Linked DNA regions of Bradyrhizobium sp. AZCC 1610. The protein of the gene in region 2 interacts with the protein of the main gene of each other region in a pairwise test. Links are inferred from orthologs where the notes say so. Each region holds a gene or a part of one and is shown on either strand. Other genes may lie near its edges.

The links. The genes of interacting proteins can lie anywhere in the genome.
Region 1: the proteins of secG (region 2) and secA interact in binary tests that used the Escherichia coli proteins (3 or more experiments, as listed by UniProt). The link is inferred for Bradyrhizobium sp. AZCC 1610 from one-to-one orthologs.

The regions. Positions count from the first base shown.
Region 1 is NZ_JAZHRR010000001.1:6,860,352-6,864,081, forward strand. The notes cover bases 300-3,727. They hold secA (preprotein translocase subunit SecA), read right to left. Parts: upstream 3,338-3,727; coding sequence 500-3,337; downstream 300-499. Other genes in these bases: V1279_RS33610 (murein L,D-transpeptidase family protein), read left to right, coding at 300-302; V1279_RS33620 (peptidylprolyl isomerase), read left to right, coding at 3,687-3,727. Outside these bases: more of V1279_RS33610, read left to right, coding at 1-299; more of V1279_RS33620, read left to right, coding at 3,728-3,730. UniProt on the Escherichia coli protein: Required for protein export, interacts with the SecYEG preprotein conducting channel.
Region 2 is NZ_JAZHRR010000001.1:3,510,833-3,514,088, forward strand. The notes cover bases 172-3,125. They hold secG (preprotein translocase subunit SecG), read right to left. Parts: upstream 1,862-3,125; coding sequence 1,481-1,861; downstream 172-1,480. Other genes in these bases: V1279_RS17405 (CTP synthase), read right to left, coding at 172-1,314; V1279_RS17415 (helix-turn-helix domain-containing protein), read left to right, coding at 2,088-2,654; V1279_RS17420 (hypothetical protein), read left to right, coding at 2,661-3,011; V1279_RS17425 (GNAT family N-acetyltransferase), read left to right, coding at 3,033-3,125. Also shown: more of V1279_RS17405, read right to left, coding at 1-171; more of V1279_RS17425, read left to right, coding at 3,126-3,256. UniProt on the Escherichia coli protein: Subunit of the protein translocation channel SecYEG. Overexpression of some hybrid proteins has been thought to jam the protein secretion apparatus resulting in cell death; while this may be true it also results in FtsH-mediated degradation of SecY.

The sequences.
Region 1 (3,730 bases), 3.3 Mb from region 2 along the record:
GGTTCTTCTCCAACCTCGCCCGCAAGGTCGGTATCGGCGGCGCGGCTGACGCCACCGCAAGCACACCGCCCTCGAAGCCGAAGGCGAGCGAAGCCAAGCGAAGCGAGCCGCCGCGTCAGGAAGCGGCCGCGCCGAAGACCATGGCGCCGAAGCACGACGCCAAACAGGCCGCCGCCCGCCCGCCGCTGAGAGCGTCCGTGTCGGATACCCCGGGCCCCGCTGCCAAGGACAACCAGGTCTCCGGCTCCGCACCGATCGTGTCGTCGAACTCGTTCGACAGCCGCTTCGGGGCGGTGAAGTAAGAAGCGCGACGCGGCTCCCCCGGACTGCACAACAGCACAGTGCCGTCATGCGCCCTGCGAAAGCGGGTGTTCCCTAACGCGTATTGGAAGAACCGAAGCGGTGCGGCGTACTGGATCATCCGCCTTCGCGGATGATGACAGCGGCGCGTGTGATGACAGCGGCGCGTGATGGCGTCAGCGCGCCATCACCGAAAAAATCACCCGTATTTGCCGTGGCAATGCTTGTACTTCTTGCCGCTTCCGCAGGGACAATCCTCGTTGCGGCCGACCTTGCCCCAGCTTGCGGGATTCTTGGGATCGCGATCAGCGTCCGCGACTTCAGGCACCAGCGAGACGTTGGCGAAGGCCATCTCGTCTTCGCCGGTATTGGGATCGAACTTGTGCGCCTCCATCGCCGGCAGCACCGGCTGCTGCTCTTCCGGCGGCACGATCTCGACGCGCATCAATTGCGCCGTCACCGCCTCGCGCAGGTGCGCGGTCATTGCCTCATACAGGCCGAAGGCTTCCGACTTGTACTCCTGCAACGGATCGCGCTGGCCATAGCCGCGCAGGCCGATCACCTGACGCAGATGATCGAGCATGATCAGGTGTTCGCGCCAGAGATGATCCAGCGTCTGCAGCAGAATGGTCTTCTCGACATAGCGCATCACGTCGGGGCCCCACTGCGCCACCTTGGCCGCCATGTGCTCGTCGACGCGCTGCTCGATCCGCGTCAGCAATTCCTCGTCGGCAATGCCCTCTTCCTTGGCCCATTCGTCGACCGGCAGGTCGACGTCGAGCACGCGCTTAAGTTCTTCCTTGAGGCCCGCGACATCCCACTGCTCGGCATAGGCGTGTTCCGGCACATGCTTGACGACGATGTCGTCGATGAAATCATGACGCATGTCCGCAACCATTTCGGCCACGCTGTCGCTCTTCATCAGTTCGACGCGCTGATCGAAGATCACCTTGCGCTGGTCGTTCTGCACGTTGTCGAACTTGAGCAGGTTCTTGCGGATGTCGAAGTTGCGGGCTTCGACCTTCTGCTGCGCCTTTTCCAGCGCCTTGTTGATCCAGGGATGGATGATGGCCTCGCCCTCTTTCAGGCCGAGCCGCTGCAGCATGCTGTCGAGCCGGTCGGACCCGAAGATCCGCATCAGATCGTCTTCCAGCGACAGGAAGAACTTCGAGCGGCCGGGGTCGCCCTGACGGCCGGAACGGCCGCGCAACTGGTTGTCGATGCGGCGGGATTCATGCCGCTCCGAGCCCATGATGTAGAGCCCACCCGGCTTGGTGATGGTCTTGGCCGGCTTGCTGCCCTTGGCGGGCTCGACCTCGACCACGTCCTCGGCCTTCAGCACGATCTCGCGGAAGCGTTCGATGTCGGCCTTGATCTGTTCGATCTTCGTGGCCTTCTCGGCCTCGTCGGTAATGTTGGCGGTCTCCTGCAGGATCCGCATCTCGAGCGAACCGCCGAGCTTGATGTCGGTACCGCGGCCGGCCATGTTGGTCGCGATCGTGATCGCGCCGGGGACGCCGGCTTCGGCGACGATATAGGCTTCCTGTTCGTGGAAGCGCGCATTCAACACCGCAAACAGTTTTGCCGGTTTGCCCGCACGCGCCGCCGCATAGAGCTTTTCCATGCTGGATTCAGAGCCGAAATCGATCTGCTTGTAACCATGCTTCTTCAGGTAATCGGCCAGCACTTCCGACTTTTCGATCGAGGCGGTGCCGACCAGCACCGGCTGCAGCCGCGCATTGGCGCGTTCGATCTCGGCCAGGATCGCGGCGTATTTCTCGTTCTGGGTGCGGTAGACTTCATCGTCCTCGTCGAGACGCGCGACCGGCACGTTGGTCGGGATTTCCACGACCTCGAGCTTGTAGATGTCGAACAATTCGTCGGCTTCGGTCAGCGCCGTACCGGTCATGCCGGCGAGCTTTTCGTACATCCGGAAATAGTTCTGGAATGTGATCGAGGCCAGCGTCTGGTTTTCCGGCTGGACCTGGACGTGCTCCTTGGCTTCCAGCGCCTGATGCAGGCCTTCGGAATAGCGGCGGCCCTGCATCATGCGGCCGGTGAATTCGTCGATGATGATGACTTCGCCGTCGCGGACGATGTAGTCCTTGTCGCGGTTGAACAGCGAGTGCGCCCGCAGCGCCTGGTTGATGTGGTGAACGACGGAGACGTTCTCGACGTCGTAGAGCGATTCACCCTTGAGCTGACCGGCATCGCGCAACAGCGTCTCGATCTTCTCCATGCCGGCTTCGGTCAGCGTCACCGTGCGCTGCTTCTCGTCGACCTCGTAATCGGTCTTGTCGAGCTGGGGGAAGAAGGTGTCGATGGTGTTGTAGAATTCCGAGCGGTCGTCGAGCGGACCGGAGATGATCAGCGGCGTGCGCGCCTCGTCGATCAGGATCGAGTCGACTTCGTCGACGATGGCGTAGAAATGGCCGCGCTGGACCATGTCCTCCAGCCGGTACTTCATGTTGTCGCGCAGATAGTCGAAACCGTATTCGTTGTTGGTGCCGTAGGTGATGTCGCGCGAATAGGCTTCCTTGCGCTCGGAATCGTCGAGCCCGTGCACGATCACGCCGACGGTCAGGCCGAGGAAATTGTAGATCTGGCCCATCCATTCGCTATCGCGGCGGGCGAGGTAGTCGTTGACGGTGACGACATGGACGCCCTTGCTGGCCAGCGCGTTGAGATAGACCGCAAGCGTCGCCACCAGCGTCTTGCCTTCGCCGGTCTTCATCTCGGCGATGTCGCCCTCATGCAGTACCATGCCGCCGATCAGCTGGACGTCGAAATGGCGCTGGCCGAGGGTGCGCTTGGCGGCTTCGCGCACGGTGGCGAAGGCCGGAACCAGGATATCGTCGAGCGTCTTGCCGTCGGCGAGTTGCTGGCGGAACTCGGCGGTGCGGGCCTTCAGCGCCTCGTCGGAGAGCGCGGCGAGCTCGGGCTCAAGCGCGTTGATGGCGTCGACGCGGGACTGATATCCCTTCACCCGCCGGTCGTTGGCGGAGCCGAAAAACTTGCGGGCGAGCGCGCCGATCATGCCAATTCCTGCCTTTGCCGTTACTTGCGTTGCAAGCCGTGACGGGGTCCACCAAATTGCTTATCAACTCACCGTGACGCGTCGCGGCAAACACCCCGATCCGGGGGTCATCCGCCTAATGAGTGGGAATTAAGCAATCCAAGGTTCAACGGCAAAAAACGCAGCAAAATAAGCGCTATCGCCGCCGTACGATCCGGCACAGATATGGCTGGGTTGGGGCCTTGTCAACGTGGGTCCATCTGTCAAGGAATTCATCATTTTGACAGACTTTTCGCGTTGCCAAGGCCGCATGATTGGGCGAGTGTCCCGCCGCCTTTTGCTGCCCCCTTCTTCAAGACAAGGATTTTCCATGACCACCTCGTTCCCGGAAACGAAAACCGGCCTGCGCTTCGG
Region 2 (3,256 bases):
CATGGTGCCGCCGAGGTCGCCGGATTTCGAACGTTTCTCCAGTTCGTTGCCGCGCAGCCATTCCGTCATCAAGCCGACCAGCGGTTCGGGAGTGGGACCGAACTCGGTGGAGTTCGCTTCCTCGATGCCGACGAGATTGCGCGCGGCCTCGATCACCGCCATCTGCATGCCGAAGCAGATGCCGAAATACGGCACGTCGCGGACGCGCGCGAACTGCGCCGCGCGGATCTTGCCTTCCGCGCCGCGCTGGCCGAAGCCGCCCGGGACCAGGATGCCGTTGACGTGCTCGAGGAACGGCGCCGGGTCCTCGTTCTCGAACACTTCGCTCTCGATCCAGTCGAGATTGACCTTAACCTTGTTGGCGATGCCGCCATGAGAGAGCGCCTCGATCAGCGATTTATAGGCGTCCTTCATGCCGGTGTATTTGCCGACAATGGCAATGGTCACCGCGCCTTCCGGGTTGCGCACGCGTTCGTTGATGACGTTCCAGCTCTGCAGCGCCGGCGGAATCTTTGGCGTGATGCCGAACGCGGCCAGCACCTCATCGTCGAGGCCAGCGACGTGATAGGCCTCAGGCACAGCGTAGATATTGTCGACGTCCCTCGCCTCGATCACCGCACTTTCGCGCACGTTGCAGAACAGGCCGAGCTTGCGCCGCTCTTCCTTCGGGATTTCACGGTCGGTGCGGCACAGCAAAATATCCGGCTGGATGCCGATCGAACGCAGTTCCTTCACCGAATGCTGGGTCGGCTTGGTCTTGAGCTCGCCCGCGCTCGGAATGAACGGCAGCAGCGTCAGATGAATATAGACCGCATGGTCGCGCGGCAGCTCGTTCTTGAGCTGACGGATCGCTTCGAAGAACGGGAGGCCTTCGATGTCGCCGACGGTGCCGCCAATCTCGACCAGCACGAAATCGTATTCGTCGTTGCCCGAGAGCACGAATTCCTTGATTGCGTTGGTGACGTGCGGAACCACCTGAATAGTCGCGCCGAGATAATCGCCACGGCGTTCCTTGGTGATGATGTCCTGATAGATACGCCCGGTGGTGATGTTGTCGGCCTTGGTGGCCGGACGCCCCGTGAAGCGCTCGTAATGGCCGAGATCGAGATCGGTCTCGGCGCCGTCGTCGGTCACGAACACTTCGCCGTGCTGATACGGCGACATCGTTCCGGGATCGAGGTTGAGATAGGGGTCGAGTTTGCGGAGACGGACCTTGTACCCGCGAGCCTGCAGCAGGGCACCGAGTGCCGCCGAAGCCAGACCCTTTCCGAGCGAAGAAACCACGCCGCCGGTGATGAATATGTACCGCGCCATGGGATTCTACCTTTAAGGCCACTGCCCCGATTCGCCAAAACGAATCGCATGCGCGGGCAAACATTCCGCCGGGCTGTGGGTGACGTGAAATTTAGAGCGATATCAAAGCATTGATGGGAAGTTCTGATACAGGACGGTAGCGGCCGCCCTGCATAGCCACCCTGCTTTATTGCGAACGCGGCGCCTGCGGACCCGACTGGCCCTGCTGTTCATCCACCTTCTTAAGCGTATCGAGCACGCCGCCGGAGGTCGGTGGAGCGACCGGCGTCGCGCCGCCCGGCTGGGACTGCGTCGTCGGCGCGGGGCCGAGGATCGAGGCCGGCTTGCGATCGACGCCGGCGAGCCAGGCCAGTGCCATGCTGGTCAGGAAGAAAAGTCCCGCCAGGACCGCCGTCGTCCGCGTCAAGAGATTGGCGGTGCCGCGGCTCGACATAAAGCCGGCGCCGCCACCCATGCCGAGGCCGCCGCCTTCGGATTTCTGCAGCAGCACGGCGCCGATCAGCACCGAGACGATCATGAGGTGAACGACGATAATGACGGTCTGCATCTCAAAACCTTCCGTCACAAGCGAAGCGCGCCGGTCTTCGGCTGCACCAAGAGCTTGCGGGTTTTCCTGAAGTTGCGCGGTGTTACACGATCGGACGGGGCATTGTCACCCCCAACCGCCACCGTGGAGATAATTGCCGCAGGCGCGACGGCAAGGCTGTCCCCGGCTCTCGCGCGACGTTTGAATCCGGAGTTGAGGTCGCAGCAATTTCTCTTATAATAGACGGATGGATACTATAGTAGACGATCTCAGCGCCCGGCTCGCCCACCGCCTGCGGCTCGAGCGCGACAGCCGCGGCTGGTCGCTGGCGGATCTGGCCGAGCGCTCCGGGGTTTCCAAGGCGACCATCAGCAAGATCGAGCGCGCCGAGGTCAGCCCGACCGCGGTGGTGCTGGTTCGGCTCGCCAGCGCTTTCGATCTCACCCTCGCCGGCCTGATGCTGCGTGCCGAAGGCCAGGGTGGGCGTCTTTCGCGCGCCGCCGAGCAGCCGGTGTGGCGCGATCCCGAGACCGGCTATCTGCGCACGCAGGTGTTCAACCGCCCCGATCATCCCGTCGAGATCATCAAGGTCGAGATGCCGGCGAAACAGCGCGTGACGCTGCCCGCCTCATCCTACGCACACATCCGCCAGGTCCTCTGGGTGTTGTCGGGCGCGCTCATCCTGATCGATGGCGGCGAGCGCCACGAACTCGGCACCGGCGACTGCCTCGGATTCGGTCCGCCGGCGGAAGTGACGTTTGCCAACGAAAGCGCCGTGCCCTGCACTTACGTCATCGCCCTTGCCCGGAGCTAGCAGGCGATGGCGGAGATCGAAACCAGGCGTTCACCGTCCGACCCGGCGGATCCGGCAAACCTCACTCCCGCCGGCCACAATGGCGGTCCGCCGCTCGACGAGCACCGGCCTGAATGGGGCGACGGGGGAATCGGGAATTATTTCTACTGGAAAACGGCGCATCGCGCGGCCTGGAAAAACCCCTCGCCCGGCATCGTCGCATTTCGGATCAGGAAAGCCGAGCGCCTCGGCCTCACCTACGAAGAATACACGCTGGAAATTCTCGAACGCGGCCGTCACCTGCAGATCGAGGATGTCGAACGCATTGCGCAGATCAAGCGGGCGCGCTCCGCCCGCACCGTCAATCATCGAAAGTGACCATCGCGGAAATTCATCCTCATGTCGGATATCCAGATCAAAGCCCTTAGCCCTTCGCCCGAAATCAGCGCGATGCTTAGTGAAATCCTGATCGAAACCGTGGCGAATGGCGGCTCGGTCAGCTTCATGCATCCGCTGTCACGGGCGGCGGCCGAGGCTTTCTGGCGCGACTCGCTCGCCGCTGCCGGCCGGGGTGAGCGGATCGTTCTCGGCGCATTTGATGGTGAGAGCCTGATCGGGACCGT